DNA from 3 places in the Streptomyces sp. NPDC001508 genome. Region 3 is predicted to be linked to each of the others. Evidence: predicted binding sites of a transcription regulator. Region 3 holds the regulator's gene; each other region holds the start of a gene.
The links. Region 3 encodes HrcA, which represses chaperone genes, less so after heat shock. Its sites were predicted from a motif close to TTNGCACTCNGNNNNNCNGAGTGCNAA; they were not measured.
Positions count from the first base shown of each region.

Region 1 (3,244 bases), on a different contig from region 3:
ACCGACCTGGTCCAGCTTGAGGCCGACCTCCTCGGAGATGACGGTGGCGCCGGTGAGGATCGCCATGTCCTCCAGCATCGCCTTGCGGCGGTCGCCGAAGCCCGGGGCCTTCACCGCGACGGCGTTGAAGGTGCCGCGGATCTTGTTGACGACCAGGGTCGACAGGGCCTCGCCCTCGACGTCCTCGGCGATGATCAGCAGCGGCTTGGAGGAGCCCGCCTGGATGACCTTCTCCAGCAGCGGCAGCAGGTCGGCGATGGCGGAGATCTTGCCCTGGTTGATGAGGATGTACGGGTCCTCCAGGACGGCCTCCATGCGCTCCTGGTCCGTCACGAAGTACGGCGACAGGTAGCCCTTGTCGAAGGCCATGCCCTCGGTGAAGTCCAGTTCGAGGCCGAAGGTGTTGGACTCCTCGACGGTGATCACACCGTCCTTGCCGACCTTGTCCATCGCCTCGGCGATCAGCTCGCCGACCTGCTGGTCCTGGGCGGACAGCGCGGCGACGGCGGCGATGTCGGACTTCTCGTCGATCGGCCGGGCCGAGCCGAGCAGGTCCTCGGAGATGGCCTTGACCGCGGCGTCGATGCCCTTCTTCAGGGCGGCCGGGGAGGCGCCGGCGGCGACGTTCCTCAGGCCCTCGCGCACCAGGGCCTGGGCCAGCACGGTGGCGGTGGTGGTGCCGTCACCCGCGATGTCGTTGGTCTTGGTCGCCACCTCCTTCACCAGCTGGGCGCCGAGGTTCTCGTACGGGTCCTCGATCTCGACCTCACGGGCGATGGTGACACCGTCGTTGGTGATGGTGGGTGCGCCGAACTTCTTGTCGATGACGACGTTGCGGCCCTTGGGGCCGATCGTCACCTTCACCGTGTCGGCCAGCTTGTTGACGCCGCGCTCAAGGGCGCGACGGGCGTCCTCGTCGAACTTCAGGATCTTCGCCATGGCAGCGGGGGCCCTCTCGGAAATCTGGTGGTAAAGACGCTGCGCCCCGGGCGCCCGGCTTCTTGATGGCGGGGCCAGGGGCGCAGCTCACAGCACGAGTGCTGGGGTGAATTACTTCTCGATGATCGCGAGCACGTCGCGGGCCGAGAGAACGAGGTACTCCTCGTTGTTGTACTTCACCTCGGTGCCGCCGTACTTGCTGTAGAGCACGACGTCGCCGACGCTGACGTCGAGCGGAAGACGGTTGCCGTCCTCGAAACGGCCCGGGCCCACGGCCAGGACGACGCCCTCCTGGGGCTTTTCCTTGGCGGTGTCCGGAATGACCAGGCCCGAGGCCGTGGTCTGCTCGGCGTCGAGCGGCTGGACCACGATGCGGTCCTCGAGCGGCTTGATGGCAACCTTGGAGCTGGCGGTCGTCACGATCCGACCTCCCCCTTCGGAGATCTCACGGGGTTAACTGTCTGAGGTGGCGACCAGGTCGATCCGTCGTCGCGGGTGCCGGACCTGCCCGTCGCGTTGTTGGCACTCTCCATGGGGGAGTGCCAGAGCCGAGACTATGACTGCGATTAGCACTCGGTCAAGCGGAGTGCCAATCGACCGTGGCGCGTCCGGCCCCGACGGCTCACAGGTAGTCCTCCAGACGGCCCACGGTCAGACCCGCGGACTGGACCCGCCGGAGCAGGCGCGTCGTGCGCTCCCTGAGGGTGGGTCCGGTGGACTCGTCGGGGCCGACCAGGATGATGTCGCCGGGGCTCAGGCGCTTGTCACCCCGGACGTAGTCGAGGGTGTCGGCGCCCATCGCGGCCCGCCACAGGATCACCGCGGCGATGCCGCAGTCGGCCGCCGCGCGCAGGGTCGTCGTGTCGTACGTGCCGTAGGGCGGGCGGAAGAGCCGGGGGCGGACGCCGAAACGGGACTTGAGCTTGTCCTGCTGGCCGCAGATCTCGGCGCGCTGCCCCGCGTAGGGCAGTCCGCCCAGGGCGGGATGGTCGAGGGTGTGGTTCTGGACGTCGGCGCCGACCGAGCGGAGGCGGGCGAAGTGGCCGTAGCCCGGGCCGACGACGCTGTCGGTGAGGAAGAAACTGACCGGGAGCCGCAGGTCGCGGACCATGTCGATGAACCGGGGGTCCCGCTCGGCGCCGTCGTCGTAGGTGAGGAAGACGACCGGGTCGGATGTCGTCACATGGTCCAGGACCGGGGGCAGCGGGCGGCCCGCGGTGCCGGCCGGCAGGGGGCGCGCCGCGGGCTTGGGGGCGGGGGCGAGCGGGGCGTTCAGGCCCCATCGGCGGTAGGGCTGCCCGGTGGCCGGGCCGGGTGACCGTACGCCCTGGGCGGCCTTCTTGCCGAGCCGTTCGATGGGGTCGACGGACTGCGCGCAGCCGGCCAGCAGCAGGACACCGGCCAGGGCCGCGGCGGCCGGCGTCCGGCACCGTGCCGCCGGCGTGAGCCGCCCCGGGCGCCTCACAGGTAGTCCTCCAGGCGTGCCACCGCGTACCCCTCGCGGGTGACCTTGTTCAGAAACCGCCGGACCATGTCGGTCATGGACCCGTCCCAGTCGGAGCGGCCCCGGAAGTGGGTGAGCACGATGTCCCCGGGATGCAGGCTGCGGTCCCACTCGCGGTACTCCCAGTGGTCGACGAAGACCTCCTCGTCCCAGATCGGCGCGTACTTGATCCCACAGGACTTGGCGGCGACCAGGGTGTCCCGGTTGTAGTTGCCGTAGGGCGGGCGGAAGACGGTCGGGCGCTTGCCGAGCTGCTTCTCCAGGATGTCCTGCATGCCGCAGATCTCGTCCCGCTGCTCCTCGTAGGACAGGCCGGGCAGATAGGGGTGGTGGAGGGTGTGGTTGTTGAGCGTGATGCCCTGCGACTGCATCTTGCGGAAGTAGCCGTAGTCGTCCTTGGCCAGGTAGTCGCTGAGGAAGGCGGTGTACGGGATCTTCAGGTCGGCCATCATGCGCAGGAACGCCGGGTCCTTCTCGGCGCCGTCGTCGATGGTGAGGAAGACGACCTTCTGCTGGGTGGGGATCGTGGTGAAGACCGGGGGCAGGCCCAGTTCCTCCTGGTCCTCGACCTCGAAGCCGTCGCGGGCGGTGATCGGCGGCTTGTGCGCCGGGGGCCGGGGGGGCGTCAGGGGGACCTCGTCCAGGCCCCAGCGGCGGGCGGCGGCGGCCAGGGTGGCGCGGTCGGCGGCGCGCCGGGCGTCGTAGTCGTCCAGACGGGGAGCGGGGGGCGCCTGGTGCGGCTGCCGGCCCGCGGCGGGGCGGACGTCCGCGTCACCGCCCGGCGCCGTGCAGCCGGAGACG
Region 1 covers NZ_JBEPAP010000067.1:17,787-21,030, forward strand. The annotation lists gene groL (chaperonin GroEL) at 1-939, opposite strand, end outside; gene groES (co-chaperone GroES) at 1,051-1,359, opposite strand; gene ABT245_RS37890 (polysaccharide deacetylase family protein) at 1,562-2,404, opposite strand; gene ABT245_RS37895 (polysaccharide deacetylase family protein) at 2,401-3,244, opposite strand, start outside.
Region 1: the regulator HrcA is predicted to act here: its motif matches at 1,506-1,532, upstream of groES (co-chaperone GroES).

Region 2 (3,244 bases), on a different contig from region 3:
CCACCATCCGTCCGAACCTGGACTCCTTCCGAGAGGCTGGCCTCGCATGAGCGTGACCGTTCGCATCCCCACCATCCTGCGTACCTACACGGGCGGCCTGGCGGAGGTGAGCGCCGAGGGCGCGAACCTCGCAGAGGTGATCGCCGACCTGGAGAAGAACCACACCGGCATCTCCGCACGCGTCCTGGACGACCAGGGCAAGCTGCGCCGCTTCGTGAACGTGTACGTCAACGACGACGACGTCCGCTTCGAGCAGGGCCTGCAGACGGCGACGCCGGACGGTGCGGGCGTGTCCATCATCCCGGCCGTGGCCGGCGGCTGACGATCCTTTACCTTCGGTAACTCCGATTACCGACTGTTCACCCGATGGCCCCCTCCGTGAGAGAAGCGGAGGGGGCTATTCAGTGGGGTTGAACGCGGTAGAGTTGGGGAACGCGTTCCCGGCCCGGCGGGTCGGAAGCCCCGGATTCAGTCCGCGCAGCCGCCAAGAAGTCGCCAAAGTCCATGCGTTCTTCGCGGCTTTTATTCCTTTTATAGGGCCCGACTTGCCCTGAATTCTGCCGAATTCTCGGCAGATTTCCGACCGAGTGCGTCCAGATTTCTCGTCCGATTGACCTGTTGCAGAGGGCAGTTGGACAGATACATTCAGCCGCGGTCGACGCGTTCCGGCGCACGCCCCCAACCTTGGGGGGTGAGGTCTGACCCGGGTCCGCGAAGTGTGGATCTGTGCAAGGGCCAGTAATAGGGGAGTTAGGCATGGCTCAGGGCACCGTCAAGTGGTTCAACGCGGAGAAGGGGTACGGCTTCATCGCGGTCGACGGTGGTGCGGACGTCTTCGTCCACTACAGCGCGATTCAGATGGACGGCTACCGCACCCTGGAAGAGGGCCAGCGGGTCGAGTTCGAGATCTCGCAGGGCCAGAAGGGCCCGCAGGCCGATATGGTTCGCGTCACCGCCTGAAACATTCTCAACGCGCAGGGCCCGTACCTCCTGGGGTGCGGGCCCTGCGTCGTGCCCAGGCCACAGGGCGCGTGTCGCAGGGTCCATGTCGCAGGGGCCATGCGCATGGCTCATGCCGTAGGGCTCAGGCGACAGCGCTCATGCGACAGGGCCCGTGCGACAGGGCCCGTGCCGCGGTGTCCGGGCCGCGGTGTCCGGGCCGCCGCGCCGGGGGGCGCGCGCCCGGTCGCCACCACCCGGCCGCACCCCCCGCGACGGGTCCGCGGCGTGGGCGCACCTTGCACTCGGGTGGGTCGAGTGCTAATCATTGGCGTTAGCACTCTGAAGGTGAGAGTGACAACGAAGGACCGGGTCGGTGAGGCCCGCAGGCCGGGTGGGGCAAGGAACCACAAGGCCGGCGAGCCGTCCGTCGCGGGCGCGGGCGCGGTCCGAAGGAATCACCCCCAGTCCTGGAGGGACCACTTCACATGGCCAAGATCATCGCGTTCGACGAGGAGGCACGGCGCGGCCTTGAGCGCGGTATGAACCAGCTCGCCGACGCCGTCAAGGTCACCCTCGGCCCCAAGGGCCGCAACGTCGTCCTTGAGAAGAAGTGGGGCGCCCCCACGATCACCAACGATGGTGTGTCCATCGCCAAGGAGATCGAGCTGGAGGACCCGTACGAGAAGATCGGCGCCGAGCTGGTCAAGGAAGTCGCCAAGAAGACCGACGACGTCGCCGGTGACGGTACGACCACCGCCACCGTCCTCGCTCAGGCCCTGGTCAAGGAGGGCCTGCGCAACGTCGCCGCCGGCGCCAACCCGATGGCTCTGAAGCGCGGTATCGAGAAGGCCGTCGAGGCCGTCTCCGCCGCCCTGCTGGAGCAGGCGAAGGACGTCGAGACCAAGGAGCAGATCGCCTCCACGGCCTCCATCTCCGCCGCCGACACCCAGATCGGCGAGCTGATCGCCGAGGCCATGGACAAGGTCGGCAAGGAAGGCGTCATCACCGTCGAGGAGTCGCAGACCTTCGGTCTGGAGCTTGAGCTCACCGAGGGCATGCGCTTCGACAAGGGCTACATCTCGGCGTACTTCGCCACCGACATGGAGCGTATGGAGGCGTCGCTCGACGACCCGTACATCCTGATCGCCAACTCCAAGATCAGCTCCGTCAAGGACCTGCTTCCGCTCCTGGAGAAGGTCATGCAGTCGGGCAAGCCGCTGCTGATCATCGCCGAGGACGTCGAGGGCGAGGCCCTGTCGACCCTGGTCGTCAACAAGATCCGCGGCACCTTCAAGTCCGTCGCCGTCAAGGCCCCGGGCTTCGGTGACCGCCGCAAGGCCATGCTCGGCGACATCGCCATCCTCACGGGCGGCGAGGTCATCTCCGAGGAGGTCGGCCTCAAGCTGGAGAACGCGACCCTGGACCTCCTGGGCCGCGCCCGCAAGGTCGTCATCACCAAGGACGAGACCACCATCGTCGACGGTGCCGGCTCCTCCGAGCAGGTCAACGGCCGGGTCAACCAGATCCGTGCCGAGATCGAGAACAGCGACTCGGACTACGACCGCGAGAAGCTCCAGGAGCGCCTGGCCAAGCTGGCCGGCGGCGTCGCCGTCATCAAGGCCGGTGCCGCCACCGAGGTGGAACTCAAGGAGCGCAAGCACCGCATCGAGGACGCCGTGCGCAACGCCAAGGCGGCCGTCGAGGAGGGCATCGTCGCCGGTGGTGGCGTGGCCCTGCTGCAGACCACCAACGTCTTCGAGAAGCTGGAGCTGGACGGTGACGAGGCGACCGGCGCGCAGGCCGTGAAGCTCGCCCTGGAGGCCCCGCTCAAGCAGATCGCGGTCAACGCCGGCCTTGAGGGCGGCGTCGTGGTCGAGAAGGTCCGCAACCTCACCCCGGGTCACGGTCTGAACGCCGCGACCGGCGAGTACGTCGACCTGGTCGCCGAGGGCATCATCGACCCGGCGAAGGTGACGCGTTCCGCTCTGCAGAACGCCGCGTCCATCGCCGCGCTGTTCCTCACCACCGAGGCCGTCATCGCCGACAAGCCGGAGAAGTCCGCGCCGGCCGCCCCGGGCGGCATGCCGGGCGGTGACATGGACTTCTGATCCTCCCCGAGGATCGGACCCGTCCGCCGCACACCGAGGGCGGCACTCCCTGACCCCAGGGAGTGCCGCCCTCGGGCATGTAACGCCCCGTCACCGCGGCCTCGGGGGCGGCGCCGGCGCCAGGAAACGCGGCCCAGGACCTTCTCCGCCACCCGGCTCCGGATCCCACGGCCACCCGGCTCCGGATCCCACGG
Region 2 covers NZ_JBEPAP010000060.1:21,098-24,341, forward strand. The annotation lists gene thrC (threonine synthase) at 1-50, shown strand, start outside; gene ABT245_RS36110 (MoaD/ThiS family protein) at 47-322, shown strand; gene ABT245_RS36115 (cold-shock protein) at 757-960, shown strand; gene groL (chaperonin GroEL) at 1,428-3,050, shown strand.
Region 2: the regulator HrcA is predicted to act here: its motif matches at 1,238-1,264, upstream of groL (chaperonin GroEL).

Region 3 (3,244 bases):
GGAGTGCGGCAGCTCGTGGATCTCGACGTACAGATCACCGGCGGGCCCGCCGCCGGGGCCGACCTCGCCCTCGCCCGCGAGCTGGATGCGGGTGCCGTTGTCGACACCGGCCGGGATCTTCACCGTCAGGGTCCGGCGCGAACGCACCCGGCCGTCGCCCGCGCACTCCGGGCACGGCGTCGGCACGACCGTGCCGAAGCCCTGGCACTGCGGGCACGGGCGCGAGGTCATGACCTGGCCCAGGAAGGACCGCGTCACCTGCGACACCTCACCGCGCCCGCGGCACATGTCACACGTCTGGGCCGTGGTGCCCGGCGCCGCGCCCTCGCCGTTGCAGGTCTTGCAGACGACGGCCGTGTCGACCTGGATGTCCTTCGTCGTACCGAAGGCCGCCTCGTCCAGCTCGACCTCGATACGGATCATGGCGTCCTGGCCGCGCCGGGTGCGCGAGCGCGGCCCGCGCTGCGACGCCGTGCCGAAGAACGCGTCCATGATGTCGGAGAAGTTGCCGAAGCCGCCGGCCCCGAAGCCGCCCGCGCCGGCGCCGCCGGCCTGCGAGAGGGGGTCGCCGCCGAGGTCGTAGACCTGCTTCTTCTGCGGGTCCGACAGCACCTCGTAGGCGGCGTTGATCTCCTTGAAGCGCTCCTGCGTCTTCGGATCGGGGTTGACATCCGGGTGCAGCTCGCGTGCGAGCCGCCGGAAAGCCTTCTTGATCTCTTCCTGCGACGCGTCGCGGCGCACGCCGAGAACGGCGTAATAGTCCGTGGCCACCTACGACTCCGCCAGGATCTGTCCGACGTACCGTGCCACTGCGCGTACCGCTCCCATCGTTCCCGGGTAATCCATGCGGGTCGGTCCGACCACGCCGAGCTTGGCGACTGCCTCGCCGCCCGAACCGTAGCCGACCGACACCACGGACGTGGAGTTGAGTCCCTCATGGGCGTTCTCGTGGCCGATGCGCACCATCACGCCCGGATCCTTGGCCTCGCCCAGCAGCTTGAGGAGCACCACCTGCTCCTCAAGCGCCTCCAGGACCGGCCGGATCGTGAGGGGAAAGTCATGTCCGAAGCGGGTCAGATTGGCGGTACCGCCGATCATCAGCCGCTCCTCGTTCTCCTCGACCAGCGTCTCCAGGAGGGTGGAGACCACCGCCGAGACCGTACCGCGGTCCTCGGCCTCGAAGGCCTCCGGCAGATCCTCGACCAGGCTCGGCACATCCGCGAAGCGGCGGCCCGCGACCCGGCTGTTGAGCCGTGCGCGCAGATCCGCCAGGGACATCTCGCCGAACGGCACCGGGCAGTCGACCATCCGCTGCTCGACCCGGCCGGTGTCCGTGATCAGCACGAGCATCACGCGCGCGGGGGCGAGCGAGAGCAGTTCCACATGCCGCACGGTCGAGCGGGTCAGCGACGGGTACTGCACGATGGCGACCTGCCGGGTCAGCTGCGCGAGCAGCCGCACCGTCCGCGTCACGACGTCGTCGAGGTCGACGGCGCCGTCGAGGAAGTTCTGGATGGCGCGCCGCTCGGGCGCGGTCATCGGCTTCACGCCGGCCAGCTTGTCCACGAACAGCCGGTAGCCCTTGTCGGTGGGGATCCGCCCCGCGCTGGTGTGCGGCTGGGCGATGAACCCCTCGTCCTCCAGGGCCGCCATGTCGTTACGGACCGTGGCCGGGGAGACGCCGAGGTTGTGCCGCTCGGTGAGCGCCTTCGAACCCACCGGCTCCTCGGTGCCGACATAGTCCTGGACGATGGCACGCAGCACCTGGAGCCTGCGTTCGCTCAGCATCGCGCGTCCACCTCCAGCAAGTCGTCCCCGCGACCCTTCGGGCCCTTCGCCTGGCACTCTGAGCAGGCGAGTGCCAGCTTCCCCGCCCCAGTGTACGGCCGTGGGGTACGCCCCGGGCAAGGCTGGTCCCGCAGGATCGTGCCCGGCGGCTCCCGGCGCTAGCGTCGCCGTATGACGGCGACTTGGGAAGAGGCGGGCTGGGAGCGGGTGGCCCCCGGGGTGGGGCGGTGCCGGCTGCCGGGCTGGGACTGTACGGCCGGACTGGTCCTCGGCGCGAGCGCGGCGCTCGTCGTGGACGCCGGGTCCAGCCTCGCGGAGGGCGCCCGGCTGCGCGCCGGGGCCGAGCGGATCGCCGGCCGCGATGTGACCCATCTCGCGCTCACCCATCCCCACTTCGACCATGTCTTCGGCGCGGCGGCGTTCGCGGGGGCCGAGGTGTACGCCGCGGTCGGCATGGACGCGGTGTTCGCCCGCGAGCGGGACGGACTGTGCCGGGACGCGGTCCGCAACGGCCTGGACGCACGGCTCGCGGCCGAGGCGGCGCGTGCCCTGGCCCGCCCCGGCCAGCCGGTCCGCGGCGAGCTGACGCTGGACCTGGGCGGCGGCCTGCGGGTGCTGCTGGCGGACGTGGGCCCCGGTCACACGGCCCATGACCTGGCGGTGCTGGTGCCCGGCGACCCGGGGGTCGTCTTCTGCGGCGACCTGGTCGAGGAGTCCGGGGAGCCGCAGGCGGGCCCCGACGCCGTACCGTCCCGCTGGCCCGCCGCCGTCGACCGGCTGCTCGCCCTGGGCGGTCCGGACGCACTGTACGTGCCCGGTCACGGGGCGGTGGCGGACGCGGCGTTCGTCCGCGGGCAGCGGGACGCGCTGGCGGCGCGTTTCGGCGTGTCGTGATCGCCCGACCGCGCTTTCTCCTATCGTCGTCCGAATGCGCCAGTACTCACCGGACCTGACCCCGCCGTGGAAGAAGCCCCGGCCCGTCCCCGAGGTCACGGCCGAGCCCGGCCTGGTGGTGGAGGAGCCCGGCACCGGCTTCTGCGGCGCGGTGGTCCGCTGCGAGGCGGGCACGGTCACCCTGGAGGACCGCTTCGGCAAGCACCGGGTCTTCCCGCTGGAGCCGGGCGGCTTCCTGCTGGAGGGCCGGACGGTGACGCTGGTGCGCCCGTCGGCGGCTCCGGTGCGGCCCACCCGTACGGCATCCGGTTCGGTCGCCGTCCCCGGCGCACGCGCGCGCGTGGCCCGCGCCGGGCGGATCTACGTCGAGGGCCGGCACGACGCGGAACTGGTCGAGAGGGTGTGGGGCGACGATCTGCGCGTCGAAGGGGTCGTCGTGGAGTACCTGGAGGGCGTGGACGATCTGCCGGCCATCGTCGCCTCGTTCGCGCCGGGTCCGGACGCGCGGCTCGGCGTCCTGGTGGACCACCTGGTCCCCGGCACCAAGGAGTGGCGCATCGCC
Region 3 covers NZ_JBEPAP010000006.1:144,171-147,414, reverse strand. The annotation lists gene dnaJ (molecular chaperone DnaJ) at 1-771, opposite strand, end outside; gene hrcA (heat-inducible transcriptional repressor HrcA) at 772-1,788, opposite strand; gene ABT245_RS08665 (MBL fold metallo-hydrolase) at 1,960-2,682, shown strand; gene ABT245_RS08660 (DUF3097 domain-containing protein) at 2,717-3,244, shown strand, end outside.